DNA from 3 places in the Spongiactinospora sp. 9N601 genome. Region 1 is predicted to be linked to each of the others. Evidence: riboswitches for the same ligand, from Rfam matches in the RefSeq annotation. Region 1 holds a riboswitch; each other region holds the start of a gene.
The links. A riboswitch is a leader RNA that binds a small molecule or an ion and turns the genes downstream of it on or off. The one in region 1 is predicted to bind cobalamin.
Positions count from the first base shown of each region.

Region 2: it holds a riboswitch for cobalamin, as region 1 does, so the genes downstream of both, ACH34R_RS17275 (CbtB-domain containing protein) here and ACH34R_RS11855 (putative cobaltochelatase) in region 1, are expected to answer to the same signal.
Region 3: it holds a riboswitch for cobalamin, as region 1 does, so the genes downstream of both, bluB (5,6-dimethylbenzimidazole synthase) here and ACH34R_RS11855 (putative cobaltochelatase) in region 1, are expected to answer to the same signal.

Region 1 is NZ_JBIRBB010000004.1:443,930-451,362, forward strand. Features, by position in the region: gene cobO (cob(I)yrinic acid a,c-diamide adenosyltransferase) at 1-493, opposite strand, end outside; gene ACH34R_RS11855 (putative cobaltochelatase) at 499-2,601, opposite strand; cobalamin riboswitch at 2,672-2,805, opposite strand; gene cutA (divalent-cation tolerance protein CutA) at 3,679-3,996, shown strand; gene ACH34R_RS11865 (GNAT family N-acetyltransferase) at 4,058-4,612, opposite strand; gene ACH34R_RS11870 (hypothetical protein) at 4,599-5,660, opposite strand; gene ACH34R_RS11875 (hypothetical protein) at 6,216-6,428, shown strand; gene ACH34R_RS11880 (hypothetical protein) at 6,664-6,888, shown strand; gene ACH34R_RS11885 (LCP family protein) at 7,028-7,433, opposite strand, start outside.
Region 2 is NZ_JBIRBB010000006.1:478,448-485,880, reverse strand. Features, by position in the region: gene ACH34R_RS17295 (alpha/beta fold hydrolase) at 1-243, shown strand, start outside; gene ACH34R_RS17290 (hypothetical protein) at 272-460, shown strand; gene ACH34R_RS17285 (histidine phosphatase family protein) at 491-1,036, opposite strand; gene ACH34R_RS17280 (CbtA family protein) at 1,045-1,842, opposite strand; gene ACH34R_RS17275 (CbtB-domain containing protein) at 1,852-2,040, opposite strand; cobalamin riboswitch at 2,074-2,203, opposite strand; gene ACH34R_RS17270 (serine/threonine-protein kinase) at 2,437-4,197, shown strand; gene ACH34R_RS17265 (serine/threonine-protein kinase) at 4,194-5,783, shown strand; gene ACH34R_RS17260 (hypothetical protein) at 5,793-6,146, opposite strand; gene ACH34R_RS17255 (FAD-dependent oxidoreductase) at 6,614-7,433, shown strand, end outside.
Region 3 is NZ_JBIRBB010000008.1:306,448-313,880, forward strand. Features, by position in the region: gene ACH34R_RS21360 (hypothetical protein) at 1-666, shown strand, start outside; gene ACH34R_RS21365 (beta-propeller fold lactonase family protein) at 715-1,767, shown strand; gene ACH34R_RS21370 (HPP family protein) at 2,338-2,814, shown strand; cobalamin riboswitch at 2,885-3,084, shown strand; gene bluB (5,6-dimethylbenzimidazole synthase) at 3,116-3,745, shown strand; gene ACH34R_RS21380 (glycosyltransferase) at 3,756-5,093, opposite strand; gene ACH34R_RS21385 (TetR family transcriptional regulator) at 5,086-6,033, opposite strand; partial or broken gene ACH34R_RS21390 (response regulator) at 6,304-6,935, shown strand; gene ACH34R_RS21395 (tol-pal system YbgF family protein) at 7,036-7,433, shown strand, end outside.

The sequences.
Region 1 (7,433 bases):
GGCCGGTGATCACGACGTGCTGGTCACCCGGGCGTTGGGTGAGGGTGTCCAGGACGTCGGTGAGGTCCAGCCAGCCCCATTTGAGGGGGTAGGTGAACTCGTCGAGTACGTAGAAGCGGTAGGTCTCGCTGGTCAGGTCGCGTTTTATCTGCGCCCAGCCCTCGCGGGCCTGGGCGGCGTGGTCGTCCTCGGTGCCGGCGCGCTGGATCCACGACCAGCCCTCGCCCATCTTGTGCCAGGTCACCGGGCCGCCCTCGGGGCTGTCGCCGAGTACGCGAAGGGCGCGTTCCTCGCCGATCCGCCACTTGGCGGACTTCACGAACTGGAACACCCCGATCGGCCAGCCCTGGTTCCAGGCGCGCAGCGCCATGCCGAAGGCGGCGGTGGACTTGCCCTTACCCGGGCCGGTGTGAACGATCAGCAGCGGGCGGGTGCGGCGCTGCCTGGTGGTGAGTCCGTCGTCGGGGATGACGGCGGGCTTGCCCTGCGGCATGCTTCTCAGCTCGCCTTTCTGTGGTGGCCTAGTTCGGCCAGGGCTTCTATGGGGAGGAGGCGGGCGTTCAGGCGGGCCGCCAGCCGTACGGCGAGGCCCAGCCGTACCGGGCCGCTCTCGCAGTCCACGACCACGGCGGCGGTGCCCTTCAGAAGGTCGGCGGCGCGGTCCACGTCGTTGCCGTTCGTGGTGGCGCGGCCGTCGGTGACCAGCACCAGCAGCGGACGCCTGGCCGGGTCGCGCAGCTTCTCCACGCGCAGGACCTCGGCGGCGCGGGCCAGCCCGGCCGCGAGCGGCGTGCGTCCGCCGGTGGGCAGTGAGCGCAGCCGGGCCGCGCCCGCCTCCACCGAGGAGGTCGGGGGCAGCGCGACCGTGGCTTCGGTGCCCCTGAAGGTGACCAGGCCGATCTTGTCGCGCCGCTGGTAGGCGTCGAGGAGGAGGCTGAGTACGGCGGTCTTGACGGCGGTCATCCGGCGGCGGGCGGCCATCGAGCCGCTGGCGTCCACGACGAACAGGACCAGGTTGCCCTCCCGGCCCTCGCGTACGACCTCGCGCAGGTCGTCGGCGCGTAGGACCAGGCCGGGGCCGGCGCGTCCGCGGTCGTGCTGGTGGGGGGCGGCGGCCAGTACGGTGGCCGCGATGTGCAGGTCGTGGACCTGGGTGCCGCGCGGGCGGCGGGAACCGGTGCCGCGGCCGTGCGCGGACCTTGATCGTGAACGGCGTCCGGCCGCGCCGGCGCCGACGCCGGGGGCGGCCAGCAACGGCACCCGGTACGGCGCGGCCACCTCGGCCACCTGCTCCTGCGCCCTCGCCTCCGGAGAGTCCGCCCCCGCGTCCGGCTCCCCAGAGTCCACCTCCCCGGCCTCCGCTTCGCCGGAACCCGGCCTTGCGGGCTCTGGGTAATGGGAACCTGTCGCCCCGGAATCCCCGCGCCCATTCTTCTGTTCCTGGGAATCCCGGCGTCCGTCCTCCTGCTCTTGGGAATCCCCGCGCCCGTTCTCCTGGCCCGGTCCTGCATCCTGCGGCCGGTCCGGGTCCTGGCCACCTTCGGGGCCGCCGCCCGGCGGGTCGTCCTCTGGGCCCTCGTCGCCCTCGTCCCTGGACGTACGGTCCAGCAGTTCGTCCAGCAGGGCCTCGTCCAATCCCGGCGCGTCGAACGGGTCACGCCGCCGCCGGTGCGGCAGCGACAGCCGGGCCGCCGCGCGTACGTCCTCGACGGTCACCGCGTCCCGCCCCCGCCATGCCGCGTGCGCGACCGCCGCGTTCGCCGTCACCAGGTCGGCCCGCAGGCCGTCCACCTCGAAGCCCGCGCACACCTCGGCGATCTGCCGCAGCCGGGCGTCCGGCAGCCGTACTCCGGTAAGCCTGTCCCGGGCCGCGGCGATCCGCTCCGCCAGCGCCGACTCCTCCGCCGCCCAGCGGGCCGCGAACGCGTGCGGGTCGGCGTCGAAGGCGAGCCTGCGGCGTACCACCTCGGCCCGTTCGCCGGGGTCGCGCGAGGCCCTGACCTCGACGGTCAGCCCGAACCGGTCCAGGAGCTGCGGGCGCAGCTCGCCCTCCTCCGGGTTCATGGTGCCGACCAGCAGGAACCGGGCCGCGTGCCGTACCGACACCGACTCGCGTTCGACGTAGCAGGTGCCGAGCGCCGCCGCGTCCAGCAGCAGGTCAACGAGGTGATCGTGGAGCAGGTTCACCTCGTCCACGTACAGGACGCCCCGGTGCGCCGCCGCCAGCAGGCCCGGCTCGAACGCCTTGACCCCCTCGGTCAGCGCCCGCTCGACGTCCAGCGAACCGGCCAGGCGGTCCTCCGACGCGCCGACCGGCAGTTCCACCAGGGCGGCCGGGCGGCGGACGCCCTCCGCTGCGGGATCGTGCGGGCCGTCCGGGCAGTCGGGGTCGGGCGCGGCCGGGTCGCAGGCGAACCGGCAGCCGGGCACCACCACGACGGCCGGGAGCTGGGCGGCGAGGGCGCGTACGATCGTGGACTTGGCGGTGCCCTTCTCGCCGCGCACGAGCACGCCGCCGACGCGGGGGGAGACCGCGTTGAGCACCAGCGCCAGCTTCAGGTCGTCGAGCCCGACCACGGCGCTGAACGGATAGGCGACCATCAGGTCGGGGAGCTTGTGGGCGTGGTCACTGCGCGCATGTTCGGCCTCCTTGGGATGACGCGTCCCGCTGACGAGGTCACGGCCACCAAGCGACCTGGCTCCCGGGATCGTTCGACGTCCCGGATACAGTGGCGCGTCCGCACCGGCATCTCACCGGATTTCCCTTGGACGACCGTGAAATCTACCGGAACGTATCCTTTCCTCCCGTTCGCGTCAATACACGACACACCCCCGACGCCCCCCACCCCCGCCTCCGGCCGGGCCGCGCTGTCGCGCGCTCACTGGCCTTCGCTTCGCTCAGTCGTGTTCTCTATGTCGGGCTTCGCCCGACGTAGCCCCCTCCGGGGCGATGCCCCCGCCTTCGGCGGGGCCGCGCTGTCGCGCGCTCAATCGCCTTCGCTTCGCTCAGCCGTGTTCTCTATGTCGGGCTTCGCCCGACGTACGGCAAGCCGTCTCTCGCCGCCCCGCCGTGCTCGGTAACGCCCTGTGCCCGGCCCTTCGCGTGCGCCCTGCCTACTCGCCGTACCAGGCACCGGCTAAACGGCCTTCTTCCAAACCCCCCCACCGTTGGCCGCTTCCCGCCGTAACAATCGCCCCTCCCGGGCCGATTCCCCGCCTTCGGCGGGGCCGCGCTGTCGCGCGCTCAATGGCCTTCGCTTCGCTCAGTCGTGTTCTTGATGTCGGGCTTCGCCCGACGCTTGCGCCACCGGCATGTTCGTATCCCGCTCTCTACTGGGAATCCTCACTTCCAACGGCCCCGTGACCTTCGCTGCACCCACACTGTGTACGGCGTACGGTCAGCGCCCAAAGCGAAGGATGGTGACGGGCACGCCGGTCAGACATGCACAGCCTGTGGACAACGCTGCGCACCCCGCATCTCTCCTAATAGCGGCGGGATGTCCACCTTGAGATGAAGGACAGCGGCAGACATCACGCTTGAGCAGCTTGTGGCACCTATTCAGTACACCCCGCAAGATCCTCCATTGCCCGGACATCACTGAAGGTGCAGGCCATACTTGTACGCGGTGCCCTCAGGGGAGGACAGCCGCTTGTTGGGCAGAGATCTAGAGTTCCAGCATGACGGACTTTGTTCAGGTGTCGACGACCACAGCCGGCCGGGACGCCGCCTTGGCCCTCCTCCGTTCAGCGGTCGAGTCGAAGCTTGCCGCCTCGGGTCAGGTATTCGGCCCGGCGATTTCGGTGTTCTGGCATCAAGGCGAGCTCGGTGAGGCCGAGGAATGGCAAGTCGTGCTCAAGTCGACCCGGGAAAGCTATCCGGCGCTCGAAGCTCACCTCGTGGAGCGCCATCCATGGGACAACCCGGAAGTCACGTTCACATCGATCGACGGCGGATCGACCACCTACCTGGAGTGGCTACGTCGAACGACCGTATAGCCGGGCTTTTCCGCAATTTAGACGTTCGCCGTAGCGATCCAGTCGGCGTTTGGGGGGGGTATCACCGCAGCTCAAGCAGCATGACGTCGTGACGATCCGCGCCCGCCGATGGCCGCGTCGCGCCTACCCGGCGGTATCCCCATGATCGGTAAGCCGCCGTCGCTGCGACCGCCGCTGGGTGAACGTTGAGGATCACGCGCTCAGCGCCTGTTCCATCGAGCAGCGCGCCGTGAAGCAGACGTGCGACCCCGCGCCTGCGCCACTGTGGGCGTACGGCGAGTTCCATCAACCCGAAGGTGCGGTGCCCGTCTTCGCGTCGCATGCCCTCTGACGCCGGAGGCGTGACGTCGTCCCACCACCGGGTATTGGTATCGAGCAGATATCCGTAGGCGATTCCGACCGGTTCGCCTCCATCGGTGCGGGCCAGCGCCCCGCTGAAGGTCGATTTGCGGATCTGTGCGCGGAAACGGCGGAAGCCGGCCTCGATATCGCTCGCCGTCTCGTTGTACGGCGGCTCGGCGAATGCCTCGGCGTATACCGAGCGGAAGTCATTTTCGGCTTGTCCGGCTGCCATGCCGTTCAAGCGATCGACCGAGAGACCTTCATCCCGCCCCACGCGGCCCCCTCTGTATGGCGTGGCGAACGCGTTCCCGGCACTCGGCCGCCATCAGGCTGTCGAAACGGGCAGCGGCCTTGTCGAATTCCCGCATTTTGGTCACCAGGCGGGGAGAGGCGATCTGGGCACATGCATCGAGGGCGGTGTCCATCTCCTTACATGCTTCTTCCAGCTCTCCCGCGTCAAGCAGTACACGGGCGAGTTTCACCCGATACTTGGCGCTGTTGCGCGGTAGATCACCGCCGATACCGCGTACGGCGGCGCGCAGGAACGGCACCGCTCGCATCGGCCGGCCTGCCCGGAGGTACATGTCGGCCGTAGCGAGATCGATCTCGAACGGGCCGATGAACCGTGCCCAACGGGGCACGTCTGGATCATTGTCGACGCGGGCGTGGTGAGCCATCGCACGATTCAGCGCGCGACGCGCTTTGGCCAGGTCGCCCGTGTGCGTAGCGGTATTGGCGTCGCGAAGCGCGACCACTACGTGAACGGCCGGGACTGCCCCGGCCCGCTGGGCGAGGCGGTAGGCGTGTTCAACGGCGCACTGCGCCTCCCAAGCGCGGCCATCCTTGACGGCGAGCAGGACAAGCGTCTCCAGGGCGGAGATCTGCAACAGGGGGTCATCGATGAGCTGCGCCCCCGAAAACGCCTCCATGCACCTGGCCCGGCCCGCGGCGACCTGGCAGCCGTCGTAGTAGTACCAGGCTTGGTCACCGTGCAGTTCGGCGAGCATCGCCTGAAGGTGACGGCCGATGGGTGCGGTGTAGCGGGCGCTCTCAAGGGCCTGTGTGATTTCGACCTCGATCCGAGTCGCCTGGGTCATGGCGGGCACGCTGCCGGTGGAATGGTCCGTCCCGTACAGGCCGTCGAGCCGCATGCGCAGGTGGTCGATGTCGGTGACGCCGATGCGTGGCCCTGGCCTTGTGGGGAGAAGCCCAGCGGCGGCGAGAACGCCCGTGCCGGCGACGAATGTCCTCCGCTTCACCTCTTCAGCATCGCTGATCGGCAGGTCGATCGTCACGCGGTGGGCGGGAACCTCGAACCCCATTTCTGCTAAAGGTAGCCCGAAAAGAACTTCCAGGACTATCTGCTGGCTCGGGTGGGGTAGCGGCGGTGGCGTCTCCCGTTCCCACCGTCGTAACTGCCGCACGCTCACGGAGGCGTCAACGCCGAGATGTAGGGCTTCCTTAATGAAGGCGGCCACTAAGGATTCCTGTGTATATCCGGCGTTGTGTCGCAATAGTGCAAGTTGCCTATGACCTTGTTCGCCATCCGTATCCCTATCGAGGAACCTCCGGTGCGCCTTCACCGTACGCTCCCCTGTTTCGGGAGGTGTAAAAACGTCCGGATAAACGTCCGGTCTGGCGCGGCCCGGCCAAGCGCCTTCATGGGCAACCTGTAGTCGAAGTGCCGATCAATGACGGGACCCGCCGCGACGCCGGCGACGCTCGATGGGCTCCTTGGCCATAGAGGAGGTCTGTGACCCGTGAGTGATGAAAGACCGACTATTGCCCCTAAAGAGGCCATGCTCGGGTCTACCGCCCAAGACGAGGACCTTTTCGTTGTATGGGAGGTAGATGCCGGTCAATGCGGTGCCGGTGGGGTGACCAAGGACGAGGTCGCCGGGGAAAAGGCGATGCTGGAGGCGCTCGGGTCCTATTCGGCTGGGCGGGGGCGGGTTCGGTACGCGCGGTTGGTGCCTGCGCCTCATGGGGGCGTTTATGACTATCGGTACGGCAGCACGCTGGTCACCGCGTACCGCAGGGACGGCGAGACCGTCGCCATGGTGGGGGACGCGTGGGAGGACACCCGATGAGCGGGTGCGGCGGCGTGGTGAGGGAGTGCGACGCGCCGCCGTGCCGTACGGCGGGCCGGCGCGGGCCCGCCGGGCGTGGGCGGGGGAAAGGTGTCCTCCCCGCCCGCGCCGCCATCCGGATCGCGCGGCGGCCTCAACCCGATCGTCCGAGGCCGTGCCGTGCCGCGCGGGTGGGCGGCGTGCCCCACAACGCCGCCCGCCCGCGCACTTCATGGCGAGGTGTCCAATGGACCCGTTGAGCCACAGGGAACGTGCCCACTTCGCCGCGCTGGAGAGCACTTTTCCGGGGTGGCGGGTCCGAGTGGAGAAGGGCTGGTGGTGGGCGACGAAGTATGCGCCACCTACTGCTGAGCAGCGGGCGGCGGGGGTGCCGCACGAGTTCGCCCGGCAGGGGCCGTACGAACTGGCGGCGGCGCTGACGGTGCAACTCGGCATTCTGTCGCGGTTGGGCGATGCCTGATCTCTTTGAGAGGCGGATCGGTGCGGGAGGTGATGTCGAGTGTGCGTACGGAGGTGGCGGTTGACCGTTTGGGGCGGGCGAACAAGGTCCCGGCGATTGGGCGCGTGGTAGCGCGCCCACGCCGAAGGCCAGGGGTGATCTACTCGGCTTGGTGCTCGCGGATGGCGGCGAAGAGCTGTTCCGCCGCCTTCTCCCGCCAGGCGAGCCGGTTGGGATCTCCGGGATGCGGCATGGTCGGCACCGTCACGAACCTGATCGAGCCGGGGTCGGTCCCCGCGAGAGTCCCTGCGATGGCCGCGAGCGTCCGAGTGTCGAGTCCGCTGTCCGTCGTGACCGACTGCTTGAGCGTGTCCAGCAGGCCGAGCAGTTCGGCCGGGGTCGTCGCGCGCACCTTCTTCAGCATCGCCCGCATCACCTGCTGCTGTCGGCCGATCCGTGCGAGGTCGCTGCCGTCGCCGAATCGTCGCAGCCGGGCGTAACCGAGCGCGGCCTTCCCGTCGAGCAGTTGCCTCCCCTTGGAAAGGGTCAGCTTCGCCTGACGGTCG
Region 2 (7,433 bases), on a different contig from region 1:
ATCGAACGCGGCACCGCCGTTCATCTGCTTCCGCAGATCAGCGTCCCCGTCTTCATCGTCTCCGGCGAGGAGGACAAGCCGCGTCCGGTCCCGTGGCAGAACGAAATGGCCGAGCACCTGCCGAACGCCACCTTGTGGCGCCTTGAGAAGATCGGTCACAGCCCCATTCTGGAAGCGCCGGACGTCGTCCTGCCCCGCCTGCTCGACTTCCTCGGCCAGGTGGAGAAGTCCGATGGCAAGTGATCAGGATCACCCGTCTGAAGGGATCACCATGAGCAGGCCGGAGTTCTTCGCCACTCCCGGGTACGGCGAGACACAGCTCGCCAACATGCACTACTACCAGGCGGTTCGCATCGGCGACCGCGCACCCATCTGGACCGAGACCGGTGTTCCCGCCCTCGGCGCCCCGAAGATGCGCGTCGAGATCCGCGTCACCGCCATCATCGGGCGCGACGACTGACGTACACACCGCCTGAGCGGCCGGCCCCGCTCAAAGCCTCCGGTTGACATAGGCGATCCGCCAGCCGCTCGGTGTCGCGGTGAGCCCGGTGATGGACAGCGGAGCGAGGTCGATGCGGGCGGTGCTGAGCGGATCCGCCCCCAGGGCGTGGCCGAGCGCCGCTCTGATGGTGCCGGCGTCACAGATGGCGACCTGTTCCGGCTCCTCTCGTACGGAGTCGAGCCAGCCGGCCACCCGCGACGCGTGCACGGCCAGGGACTCGCCGCCGTGCGGAGCGGCGGCGGGGTCGGTGAGCCAGCTCATCAGCGCCTGCGGCTCCTCCTGCGCGACCTGGTCATAGGCAAGGCCGCGCCATCGGCCGTAGTCGGCCTCCCTGAGGGCGGCAGCGGGGAGCGCCTGCAGTCCCATGGCACGGGCGGTCTGCCGGGCGGCTTTGCCGGGCGCCGACCACACCAGGGAGGTCGTCGTGAAGCGCAGCGAGGCGGCCTTGGCCAGACCGGCCGCGTCCGCGTCCTCATCACCGGGGAAGCGGGCCGCCCGCATCCCCGGCGTCGTGGCGTGCCGGACGAAGAGCACCCCAGGGTTCAGCTCGGTGCCGCGGCGGCCGGAGCGGGCGCGATGGTACGCCTCGCCGCCCGGTCGCTCAGCCAGCCGAACAGCACGCCGAACGCCGTCCAGAAGACGAGCTGGGTGCCGATCGAGGCGAGCCGGAACTCCCACAGCAGCGTGGCCGGGAAGCCCTCGGGCACCTCGTCGACCGTGGGCAGCAACCACCATGCGGCCACCACCGGCACGAGGAACGCGACGAGCGCCGCCACCCGACGAGCCCACGGATCCCCGGTGACCCGGCGGGCGGTGACCACGGCGATCACGGTGGCCGCCAGGCCGACGAGGATCATCACCACATAGAGCAGGGTGCGGCTGTTGATGGTCGCCGGATCACCCACGGCGGGGGGATTTGCGGGATATTTCACGAACGGCACGAGGATGATCGCGGCGAACGCCGTCCCGGCCATGACCAGTGCGAGCCGTCCATCGGACGTCGGCCCGACCGGCCCGCCCCGACCAGCTCGCCCAGCTCGCCCGACTCGTCCGCGAAGACCCGCGAACACCAGCGCGAAGATGCCGCCCACGGCGAGCCCGTAGAGGCCGGTGGCCAGGAAGAGACCGGCCTTCTGCGCGGGCCTGCCGACCACGGCCTCCTCGCCGTGGCCGTGTTCGGCCTCCTCGGCGTGCTCAGGAACCGCGGCCCGCGCGGCGGCCTCCTCCAGGGCGATGGCGTCGTCCACCCGCGGTTCCCCGAATGCGAAGGCGAAGCCGCCCGTGACAAGTCCGGCCAGCAGCCCCACGAGCAGGCCCCTGACCAGCAAAGTGCGTACCACACTCGGCCCCTAGTGGCAGGGCACGCCGAGCAGGTGCCGCCCGTCGTGCATGAGTTCGTGCAGGAACGCGCCGGTCTGGGAGACCGCGCCGTTGTCCATCAGGACCAGGTACGCGACGAGCAGGAGCACAGGTACGGCCGCCAGCCAGGGGCGCAGCCGGGGAAAGGGAATGCTGGACGGGGTGGACAAGCCACTCATTTAGCGCCTCCTCAGGGTCACGCGTCCCATCTCACGAGGTCACGATCGTCAAGCGACCTGGCTCCCGGGATCTGCGTCCCGGATACAGTGGCGCGTCCGCACCGGCATCTCACCGGATTTCCCTTGAACAATCGTGAAGTCAACCGGAACGTATCCCGCCTCCCCGGTCGCGTCAACACGGATCAAGGAAGTGCATGCTGCTCGCCGTCGTGCATTTTCGCTATAACGCTCGGTCACCACCGGTTGGGGCACTTCTACGTGGGGTGCGAAAGGGCGCAACGACGGCTCCGCTGATCGTGTCGTTACCCTGGCCGCCGAGTTGAAGGGCCATTAGCCTGTGCGGTGATGAGTGTTGATGGGCTGCTTCCAGGCGATCCGCGACACATTGGGCGTTATGTGGTTAAGGGGCGGCTGGGCGCGGGCGGCCAGGGTGTCGTCTACCTGGCCGACGCGCCGGACGGCGCCCAGGTGGCCTTGAAGGTCATCAAGGCGGAGGTCGGCTCCGATGCCCGCCGTCTGTTCGAGCGGGAGTTCGCCGTTCTGCGGCGCGTCTCCAGCTTTTGCACTGCGCAGGTGCTCGATGCCGATGTGACGGCCGACCCCCCTTACATCGTCAGCGAGTATGTCGCCGGCCGTTCGCTTTATGCATTCGTCGCCGAAAACGGGCCTCTCGTGGGAGCCGATCTGGACCGTCTCGCGGTGGCGACGGCCACGGCCCTCATCGCGATCCACCGCGCGGGTATCGTCCATCGCGATTTCAAACCGCAGAACGTCCTGTTGGGGCATGACGGCCCACGCGTCATCGACTTCGGCATCGCCCGTGTCCTCAATGACGGTGCCGCCCTGGCCAGCGCGCTCGTGGGCACCCCCCGGTACATGGCCCCCGAGCAGATCAGGGGCGAGGCGTTCGGCCCCGCCGCCGACATCTTCGCCTGGGGGGCGACCATCGTCTACGCCGCCACCGGCCGCTCCCCGTTCGAGGCCGGCACGCTTCCGGCGGTTTTGCACCGTGTGCTGCACGAGCAGCCCGACCTCGGCTCTCTTCCCGATCATCTCCGCTCTCTGGTAGGACGCTGTCTTTCCAAGCAGGCCGCCGATCGTCCCACGGCGTCCGAACTCCCGCTGGCCATCATGGACCTGGGCGCCGGGCCCCGGACCGAGCCGGCGGCGGACGTACCGATGGCCCCGGCGGAGCGGGCGAGACCGCGCAGGAGATGGCGGCGGCGGGCGATGCTCGGGGGAGGCGCGATCGTCACGGCGGTCGCTCTGGCGGCGGGCGCGGTCTGGTGGGCGCGAGTGCCGGAGCGAACGACGAACACGAACGCCGCGACCGCCACCAAGCCGGCCACGGCCAACGAGCCCCCGGGATACTCCCTGGTAGCGCTGGGCGCGGCGCGCACGGCCTTCGAGGCGTGGTACAGCCTCGACCACACCGACTACGACGCAGGAGCGCGGCGTACGCTGACCCTCCTGTCCGGGGTGGCCGCGCAGGACTACTGGCATCTGATCGGCAATTCCAAGAGCGCGGTGGTGGCCGCGAAGGCGAAGCAGACCGCACGGGCGACCGCCGCGGGAATCTTGTGGGCGTCGCCGCAGCGGGTGTCGATCATCGTGATCGGTCTCAGCTACATCACCCAGAACGAAACCGTGGTGAAGTCGGAGGACCCGCTGCTGTTCGCGGAGATGGTCCCCTCCGGCGGAGGCTGGAAGATGGATTACGCGCGGAGCACCCCGTCCGGCACCACGGTCCCGGCCGGCGCCTGGCCGTCCACCGAGATCCGGACCATGGTCGCCGATGCCGCCGGCTGCCAGAGCGAGGCCTTCATCAACGGGCCCCGCCTGGAAGAGCGTCCCACCTTCTTCGGACGCTGCACGACTGGGCGGGCCGAGCAGTGGTGGCGGGAGTTGGCCGCGATCCCCGACGCGCAGGTGCCCGACTGGTGGAGCTGGCAGTACCGGGAGATCGGCACGGCCTTCGAACGGTTCAACGGCCCTGACTCCGCGACCCTCATCCACCTCGGAGACTCGGCCAAGGCCCCCGATCACAAGGTCGTGAGCTATCGGTTGCACCTGCGCCGGGTCGACGGGCGCTGGAAGCTGGAGGACGTGACGTCGCCGAAGGACAACCGCTCCCTGTTCCAGCGACGCCTGAAATGAGCGTTTCCATTGGCTTACGTCCGGGCGATCCGGAAAGGATCGGCCGCTACCGGGTGCTCGGCCGGCTCGGCGCGGGCGGCCAGGGTGTCGTCTTTCTGGCCGTGGGGGGCGAGGGACGGCAGGTCGCCCTGAAAGCGCTGCCCCCGATCGCCGACGAGGCCGCCCGCCACCGCCTGGCGGCCGAGCTGGTCCTGGTGCGCAGGGTCTCCGGATTCTGTACCGCCCAGGTGCTCGACGCCGATCTGACGGCCGACCCGCCGCACATCGTCACCGAGTACGTACCCGGTCCGTCCCTGGCCGAGCTCGTCCGGCGCGAGGGTCCCCATCGCGGCGCGGCGTTGGAACGGCTGGCGGTCGCCACCGCCACCGCGTTGACGGCGATCCACCGCGCGGGCGTCGCCCACCTCGACCTGACCCCCCGCAACGTGATCATCGGCCCGGACGGTCCACGTGTCGTCGACTTCGGCCTTGCGCACGCCGTCGGCGGCCCCGCCGCGAGCGACCTCGTGATCGGCACACCGGCGTTCATGGCCCCCGAGCAGTTGGCCGGACACCCACCGGGTACCGCCGCTGACGTCTTCTCCTGGGCCGCGACGATCGCCTATGCCGCGACCGGCCGGCATCCGTTCGGCGACGACACGGTGCAGGCCGTCGTCTACCGGGTGCTCCATCAGGAACCCGACCTGGGCACGGACGTCGAGCCGCCCGGCTTCCTGCGGGAGATCCTCCAGGCCTGCCTGGCCAAAGACCCGGCGCGGCGCCCATCGGCCCAAGACCTCCTCTACCGGCTGGTCGACCGCACCCCGCTGACATCTCCCGGGACACCGGCGCGTACGCCCGGCCGGAAGCGGAGCCGGATCGCCGCGGTGGTGGCGGCCGTCGTCGTCATCGCGGCCGGGGGCGGCGGCATCGCGCTGTGGCGAGGCTCGGCCGACCCCGGAAGCCGGCAGGCGACCACGGAGACGGGGGCCCTGCTTCCGCCACCCCTGTACGTCCAGGAAGCCGACCGGGCGGCGCGGAACGCCTACCGCGTCGTTAGCAGCTTCGGCCACAGGACGCTTGACCGAGATCTCCAGGCGGTGGACGGCGTGACCACCGGGCGTGCGAACGCGGAATACACCGGTCGGCTCCAGGAGCAGGCGCGACGGATCCGCGAGGGGAAGGTGGTGCAGCAGGCCGTGGCGGCCGAGAGCGGCATCGTCGCCGCCAAGGCCGATCGGGTCGCCGTTCTGGTCTGGGGCCAGACGGTCAGGAGCGAGGATTCCACCCACGGCTATCGTCGCGGCGGTGTGGTGATGGAGATGCGCAAGGTCGGGACCACGTGGAAGCTGGACCACGTCTGGCCGCCGACCCCGCGGCCGGACTCGGCCGAGATGACCGGCGGGGACTGGCCGTCCGGCAGAGCGGCGGCCCTGCTGTCGGCCGCGTCGGGCGATGGTGCCCGCGCCATCGCGTTCGACGCCATCACACCCGCAGGCGCGCGGGTGTTCCGCCTCGGCGCGGACGCGACCGTGCGCAGGCTCGACATGGTCCCCGACGGCAAGTCGTTCAAGGTCGAGAGCAGCCGGGAGCTTGGGGCGTCCTGAGCGGGGATGTCATGAGGTCAGCCAGGTGGTGAGGGCGATGGCCGCCTCGCGCAGGGCGTCGTCGCGGCGTTCTTCGCTCATCTGATCGACGGTCAACCGGAACTGCGGCGCGATGACCACGAACACCTGGTTGTACAGGGCCCGATCGCCGACCCCGATCTCGGTGCCGCCGGACTGTACTTTGACGCCGAGAGCGGCCAGTTCGGGAACCTCGACCTCGGGGAAGTCCTTGTACTTGGGCTGCGCTGACGGCAGGCCGATGGTCACGGCGGCCGTCGGCACGTCCTTCCCCCACGAACAGGTCACCCTGTCGGGGGAATCGTACCGCTTGTTGAACTTCTTGCCCTTGATCAGCACACCCATGGCCGAGACCAGCCGGGGATCGTCACATTCCTCTGGCAGAGCGAAGGAAGGTGTCGGGGTGGGCGACACGGCCGGCGCCTTCGACGCTGCCGACGTAGGGGAATTCGAGGGCGAGGCGGTCGTGGCGGGGGTACCGGCGCCACACCCGGCGAGCAGGCTACCGAGGAGCATCGTGCCTGACGCGGCTAATACGGCCCTGACAGTCATGGACATGGCCACAGTATCCAAGATCGCTGATCGTCCCACCAGGAGGCGTCCACATGTGGATGCCACCCGAGCGCCGCCTCTTCCTTGCCCGTGTAGGCGGCACGGTTGCAGGATCCTGCTGCTGATTCGACACTCGGCTAATTTGACAGCTATCTAACCAGTGGCTCATGATGGCTACTGATTCGACCATCTTCTAAGCAGAAGAGCGGGGAAGCAATGCGTGCCTTCGCCGAACTCACCCGGATCAAGGAGACACCGTCATGAGCGATGGCTGTTGCGGTACCACCACCTCCCTGGAACTCGAGGAGATCGTCTACGGCCCCGGCGCCGGGAAGCCGCCGGTGGTGGTGATCGGTGCTGGGCCGGTCGGGCTGGCCGCCGCCGCCCACCTGGCCGAACGCGGCATCGACTTCCTCGTCCTGGAGGCCGGCGAGCAGGTCGCCGCCTCCGTGGCCCGGTGGGGGCACGTACGGGTGTTCAGCCCGTGGAAGTACGACATCGACGCCGCCGCCCGCCGCCTCCTTGAGGCCGCCGGCTGGGACGCGCCCGATCCCGAGTGGCTGCCCACCGGGGCCGAACTGATCGACGGCTACCTCGCCCCGCTGGCCAGGCTGCTGGGCGACCGGGTCCGGCTCGGCGCCACGGTGGCCGCGATCGGACGCCTCGGCTATGACCGCGTCCGCACCCACGGCCGGGAAGGCGTCCCCTTCCTGATCCGCCTGGCCGACGGCGAAGAGCTGCAGGCCCGCGCCATCATCGACGCCTCCGGCACCTACACCACCCCCAACGTGCTCGGTGCCGGCGGCCTGCCCGCCCACGGTGAGGCCCAGGCCATCGCGGACGGACTGGTCGACCACGCGCTGCCCGACGTGCTCGGCGCCGACCGCGACCGGTATCAGGGCAGGCACGTGCTGGTCGTCGGCGCAGGGCATTCGGCCGCCACCACCCTGCTCGCGCTGGCCGGACTCCCCGCCGACACCCGGATCACCTGGGCGATCCGCGCGAGCGGCGCCGCCCGCACCTACGGCGGCGGCACGGCCGACGCACTGCCCGCGCGCGGTGCGCTCGGCACCCGTCTGC
Region 3 (7,433 bases), on a different contig from region 1:
GGCCTGCTCATCCTGTTCTGGCCCGCCCGCGTCCTGCTGCTGCACACCACCGTGTGGGGCGTCTTCACCGCCCTGCTCCGCCCTACCGTCGGCGAAGGCTGGTGGGAGTTCCTTGAGCGCGGCGGCAACTACGGCATGCCGCTGGCACTGCTGATCATGGCCGGCTGGGGCGGCTGGTCCCTGCGCCGCTGGCTGGAGCGCGTGGACGAGCCCGCCGCCATCTCCGACCGCACCCTCATCGCCATCCACTGGGCCATGCGCGGCGGCCTGGCCCTGCTGCTGATCGGCCACGGCGGCTTCGGCGCCTTCGAGCACAAGCGCTACTGGTACGACTTCTTCGCCTTCTTCGGCATCGGCCCGGCCACCGTGGACTCGGCCAACCTGATGGTCCTGGTCGGCGGTTTCGAGATCCTGCTCGGCCTGGCGATCCTGTTCAAACCGTGGCGTCCGCTGCTGATGTTCGTCCTGGTCTGGAAGCTCGGCACCGAACTACTGCGCCCGCTGGTCGGCCAGGAGTGGTTCCAGTTCGTCGAGCGCGACGGCGACTACGTACTTCCGGTCGCGCTGTACATCAGCGCCGCCGCCTACGCCCTGGCCCGCGACCGGAACAGCGGCCGCACCGAACCGCTGTCCCCACCGACCCCGGCCTCCGGCGCCCCCGCCTGACCCGGCCCCGGCCTGGGGCATCCCCCTTCACGAAAGGTCACAGCATCCATGTCACCTGACCGTCCCGGTCCCCGCCGAAGCCTCGCCCGCCGCCTCCTGCCCGCCATCCTGGCCTGCGCCGTGCTGGCCACCACCGGCGCACCGGCCGCGGCGGTCGCCGCGCCCGTGGGTGCCCTTCCCGGCGCGGCGTCCGGAGCCCACCCCGGCTCGGTGCGCCCCGTGGTGCTGGCCACCATCGACGTCGGCCTCAACCCCCGCATGGTCGCCTTCGCCCCCGGCTGGCGCCAGGCCTATGTCACCAACGCCGGTTCCAACACCGTCTCGATCATCGACGTACGCCGCCGCACCGAGATCGACACCATCCCGGTCGGCACCTTCCCCTACGGTGTCGGCTTCGTCCGCAAGGGCGCGTTCGCCTACATCGCCAACCGCGACTCCGACGACGTGTCCGTGATCGACACCGCGCGCCGCGAGGTCATCAAGACCATCCCGGTCGGCGACGCCCCCCGCGGGGTGGCGATCGCCCCCAACGGCCGCTTCGCCTACGTCAGCAGTACCGGCTCCGGGGCGATCACCGTCATCGACACGGCCACCCACACCGTCACCGCCACCATCGCCGTCGGGCTGTCCCCGAGAGGCATCGCCTTCACCCCCAGCGGACGTGCGGCGTACGTCGCCAACTCCGACTCCGACACCGTCTCAGTCATCGACACCGCCGCCCACACCGTCACCGCGACCATCGCCGTCGGCGATGAACCCCGCGGGGTCCTGGTCACCCCGGACAGCCGTACCGTCTACGTCAGCAACACCCTCGGCGGCACCGTCTCGGTCATCAACGCCCGCCGCAACACCGTCACCGCGACCATCACCGTGGGCACCAACCCACGCGGCCTGGCCCTGCACACCGGCAACCGCATCGCCTATGTCGCCAACTCCGGCTCCGACACCGTGAACATCTTCGACACCCGCACCAACACCGTGCTGGGGGAGGTCGCCGTCGGCGACGACCCGCGCTACACCGCCTCCGGCCCCGGCGGCAGGTTCCTGTACCTCACCAACACCGGCTCCCACAGCGTCTCGGTGCTCACCCTGGCCCACTGACCCGGCCCACAGCCCGCGCGGGACCACACCTCCCGCGCGGGGGGCCGCGGGCTGGAACAGTTCGACCAGGTTGCCGGCGGGGCCGGTCACCACATCGCTGCGCAGCGGCGGGCCCGCCTGCCGTAGCCGGGTGATCATCGACGATCGGATGGATGCGGTTACGGCCGGCGACGGCGGGCGTGGCGCGGGCACCGGAGCCGGCGGGCCCGGACAGCGGCAGCCGCACGGGAGGCGTACGTTGAGCTAGGGACCTTGGTCCCTACCCCCGCCTCCGCCCGCGAAGGGGCGAAGGGAGGGTCGAGGCATGGACACCGTCGCGACGAGCGATCCCACGGGCCGCCTGCCGATGATCATACTGCGCACGCGGCGCACCGGGCCATGCCGCGGGATCGGATGCCGCCGCCACGGGCACGACAATCCGCACGTACGCGGGTACTAGAAGGGGGGGACCACCACCACGCCGTTGGACATGGCGATGCTCAACGACATCGACTGCGGGCCCGCGACCACGGCGAGGACCCGGCCTGGGTCCGGGACCTGGACCTGGCCCGCGTTGAAAGGGGGATGACCATGGATGAGACGCTGACCGCCGGGCAGGTGATGAGCCGGGCCCTGGTGATCGTCCGGCCGGAGGAGTCCCCGCTGATGGCCTGGGAACTGATGCGCCGGGCGGGCATCCACCACCTGCCGGTGGTGAACGAGCACGGCCTGCTGCTGGGCATCCTCACCAAGGAGGACCTGGCGGCGTCCTGGACGGGCGGGCCGGAGGCGCAGTCCCGCACACCGCTGCGCCGGTTGCTGACCGGGCGGCGCATCCCCCACGTCCGCCAGGACGCGTCCCTGCCGCACGTCGCGACGGTGATGCGGGACGCGGGCTGCGACGCCGTACCGGTCATGGCGGCGGGCGGAGCCTTCATCGGCATGATCACGACCGTCGATGTCCTGGACGCCGTGGCCGGGCGAACACGACCGGCGGAGGACGCGGCGGAGATGGTCACGGGCATGTTCCGGCTGGAGCCGGTACTGCCCGTGGCCGCAAGGGCCTGACCGGAGGCGGGCTCCGGGGCCGAACTCGGGGCCCCTGGGCGGCGGTGCGGGTCGTCACGGTACGGTACTGCTCGGCGAACTGTTGCGAGGTGCCTCGCGATCGCGAGGAGAATCGGGAAGCCGGTGTGATTCCGGCACGGGCCCGCCGCGGTGACCGGGAAGTCGCCGCCCAGGTGCGAAGCACGGCCACTGGCCCGTAAGGGCCGGGAAGGCGGGCGGTCAGGCGTTGATCCGGGAGTCCGAAGACCGGCCTCGCGCCCACCGCCCCCTCTGATGGGGGCCATGCAGCGGGAGCCTGCCCATGAACAGCCATCTGTACGACGTCATCCACCGCCGCCGCGACGTGCGCGGCCAGTTCACCGGCGCGCCCGTGCCGCAGGAGGTGCTGCACCGCGTGCTGACGGCGGCGCACGCCGCCCCCAGCGTCGGACTGTCCCAGCCGTGGGACTTCATCGTGGTACGCGACACCGCGATCCGCGCCGCCTTCCACGAACATGTCCAGCACGAACGGGCCGCCTACGCCGCCACCCTCGACGCCGAGGCCGCCCGGCGGTTCGCCCACATCAAGATCGACGGGGTGCGCGAGTCGACGCTGTCCATCGTGGTCACCTATGACCAGGGCAGAGGCGGCCCCGCCGTGCTGGGCCGCCATGCCATCGCCGACGCCGGCCTGTACTCGGTGTGCCTGGCCATCCAGAACCTCTGGCTGGCCGCCACCGCCGAAGGGCTCGGTGTGGGGTGGGTGTCGTTCTATCGCGAGCCCTTCGTGCGGGACCTGCTCGGCATCCCCGCCGAGGTCCGCCCGGTCGCCTGGCTGTGCCTCGGCCCCGTCACCCACCTCGAAGGCGACCCCGACCTGGAACGACACGGCTGGCGCCACCGCCGCCCACTTCAGGCCGCCGTCCATCACGACCGCTGGGGAGCTCAGTAGGAATCGTCCGTCATCCACTCACCGGGCATTTCCGTACGGATCCGGGCGAGTGCGTCAGCGGTCCGGGCGCGGACCCAGATCCAGGTCCGGGCGTCGTCGCGGTGAGGTCTTCGAGTTCGGTGACGGCTCGGTCGGTCGCCGTTTCGGCGGCGATCTCGGCGGCCAGGCGCCGCGCCTGGCGCTGGTAGGACGGGTCGTGCAGGACCCGGCCGACCGCGCGGGCGATGGTGCCGGGTGAGGCGCTCCTGCGTAGGGTGATCCCTGCTCCGGCGAGGGCGACGCGCAGGGCCACCTCGCCCTGGTCGCGCCCGAGCGGTACGCACACCATGGGCACACCCGCCGCCAGGGACTTGACGGCCGTCCCGTGGCCGGCGTGCGTGATCGTCACAGCGGCGTGGCGGAGCACGGCGTTGTGCGGGGCGACCGAGGTGACCAGGACGTTGCCGGGCGCGTGGACCGTTGCCTGGTCCACTGCCGGGCCGGTGGTCAGCAGCCCGCGTACCGGCAGCCGGCCGAGGGCGCCGGCGATGCGCTGGAGCAGCTCGCGCTGGTTCATGAACGTCGAACTCAGGCTGACCAGCACCAGTGGGGTCTCCCCCTCGGGCAGTCGCAGTTCCCCGACCCACGCGGGGTCGTCGAGCCGCGGCCCGACGTGGCGGACGTAGGGCGGGAACCGCCGGCCAGGGTAGTCCAGCGCCCGCGGCGACAGTACGAGGAACCGGTCGACGCGGCCGAACGCGTCGATGACCGAATCGACGGGCGGGAGACCGTTGGCGGCACGGGCGGCGTTGAGCGCGGGCAGTCCCTTGGCCCACGGCTTGGTGATCATCTCTGTCAGGAGCCGATCGCGCAGCCGCCCCAGGACACCGGTGGCGGGCCTGAGCCCGGGACCGAACGGCGGCGCGCCCGGGGCGGGGAAGGGGTAAAGGGTCGTCCCCAGCGCGGCCACCGGGATTCCGGCCGCTTCGCCCGCCGTGATCGCACCGAGCAGCGAGAAGTCGGTGACCAGTACGTCAGCCGGATGCGCGCGCAGCTCGGCCAGGGTGTCGCGGGCGAAGTCCGCCGCGGGGCCGCAGACCAAACGGTCACGGAGCCGGGCGAATGCGCCCATCGGCGTGCGGGCCTCGAAGTCCTTGAGGAGGTCGCCGGCCGGGTCGGTGGTGTCGCCCTGGGGCGCCGTCGTCCAGGTGATCGGCTCCGCGCCGGTGGCGGCCACCTCGTCGTGCAGCGACCTGTCGCCCAGCACCCGGACGCCGTGGCCGCGCTCGCGCAGCGCGCGGGCGACCGAGAGGGTGGGCGGCACGGCTCCGCCGCCGGCCCAGGTGGCGAACAGGAAGTTCTTACGCATAGTTTCTCTTTCGGGGGTCGATCGACGTCAGCAGGTCGCACATGGCGCGTTCGGCGTCCTCGCGAGACAGGCCGAGGTCGTGCCGCCACAGTTTCCACAGGTAGATGTCGGTGGCGGCGTGGTGCAGGTTCAGCGCGTGCTCGCGGTCGGGACCCGGGGCCGGGAGGCGGTCGGCGAAGACCTGTTCCAGCCAGGCCCGATGCTGGGCGCGGGCATGGGCGGCCGCCCGGCCCGCCACCGGGACGCGGTCCATCTGCGCGGTCCACAGGACGTTGGCGGCGCCGTGCCGCTCGTAGTCGGCGAAGAGCACGGTCACGATCGCCGCCACGTCGCCGGTGGGCGCCTGGCGGGCGACCGCCGTCTGCGAGGCCACCCACTCGGCGACGGCGTCGGCCAGCCCGTCCTTGCCTCCGAAGTGGTTGACGATCGTCTGTACCGACACCCCCGCCTCATCGGCGATGTGCTGCAACGTGACGTCGTCGAACCACTGGCGCATCCACAGCGTGGCCGCCGCCTCCAGCACACGCGTACGCGTGACTTCCATGGCCGCCGAACGGGCGCTCATGCGGTACGGCCGCCTGGTCCCACTTTCCATAGAGTCATCACTACATTCAATTGGGTTGGAAGTCAAGTGAAAGTCTGCGACCTCACACCGGCGCTTTGGACGCCAGCCTCGGCGCCACTGCTGGAAGTCCGAGGACCCGGTGAGGTCCGCGAAGTCCCGGAAGGCCGGGGCGCGAGTCAGCACCTGATCGACGACGGCGTACGCCTCGTCCGTGCGGCCCATCTTGAGCAGGATGCGTACCTGCGTGTCACGGACGTGGTCGTACTCGGGCTTCGCGGCCACCGGCAGGGCCCGCTGGACGGCGGCGAGCGCGGGCTCCAGCTCTCCCGCCCGCAGCAGATGCCAGGCGAGCGCGTTCCCCGCCCGGCGCGCCACCTCCTCCTGGAATGGCCCCTCATCTGTAAGGCGGCCCGGCCGTCCGGTCCCGGTAGGAAGGCGACGACCGGGTGTGTGCCACCGCGGGCCTCGGCGAACACGAATGTGTCGTCCCGCAGCCGGGCCGGCGCGAAGCGCTGCGGTTCGCCGTGGCCGGCCAGCGTGGTGAGCGGGGAGATGGTGACCCACAGCCGCCCGGCGTCGCCGGGGGCGACGTCCATCCGACCGCGGCGGCCCGCGCCTCGCGGTACCGGCCGGCGGGGGCCGGGCATGATCGAGGTCCTGCTCGTGGACGACGAGCGCATGGTCTGCGCCCACCTGCGGGCGATCCTGTCCCGTACGGACGACCTGAAGGTGGTGGGCGAGGCGTACGACGGTGCGGAGGCCCTCGAAGCGGTGGTGCGCCTGCGGCCGGACGTCGTGCTGATGGACATCCGCATGCCCGGCGTGGACGGCCTCACCGCCACCGAACGCGCCTGCGCGCTCCCCGAACCAGCCAAGAGGACGAGTACGTCGTCCGCGCGCTCCGCGCGGGCGCGGTCGGCTTCCTGCTGAAGGACACCGACCCGGAGGACCTCACCGACGTGGTCCGGGTGGCCGCCGACGGGCACGCCGTCATCTCCCCGGCCCTCACCCGGCGGCTGGTCGCCACGTTCGCGCCGGAAGCGCCCGCCAAGCAGGCCGCCAAGGCGCTGGTGGCCGAGCTGACCGAGCGTGAGATCGACGTGCCGACCTGCCTGGCCGAGGGCCTGTCGAACGCCCAGACGGGAGCCCGGCTGTTCCTCAGCGAGACGACGGTCAAGGGGTAGGTGTCCCGGCTGCTCGGCAAGCTCGGCTGCGCCAACCGCACCCAGGCGGCCCTGCTCGCCTACGACGCCGACTTGGTCAGCGGCCGATTCTGAGCCCCCGCCCGAACGCGGGGACCCCTCCCCCGCGCCGGCGCCTACTTTTGGGGCCTGGCCGGGATGCGGCCCGCGACGATCGTGGGAGGTGGGTGCCACCATGGATCCGATACCTGGGAGTTCCGGCGGCCGTCCTGATGGATCGCGCCAAAATGGACGCGACGCACAGCCCCGCGACCCGTACGCCGTGGCGCTCGCCAACGCCTCCCTGCTCGGCGTCGGATATCTGATGCTGGGGCGGCGCAGACTCGCCGCCGGGACCGTATCGGTCACGATTGCGCTGGTCATCGTCCACGCCCTGGCCGCGCGGGCCGTGTGGTTCCAGGGGGTGGTGCTCCTGTGGTGGGCGGCCGTCACCGTGCACGGCTGGTACCTGGCGGGTGGGCGATCGTGGCGCACCGGGCACCTGGTCGGAGAACACGGCCGGGCTGGAAGGCAGCGGCTGATCGCGCTCGGCGTCGTGGTCCCGGTCCTGGTGGCCGTCGGTGCGCTGCGGCT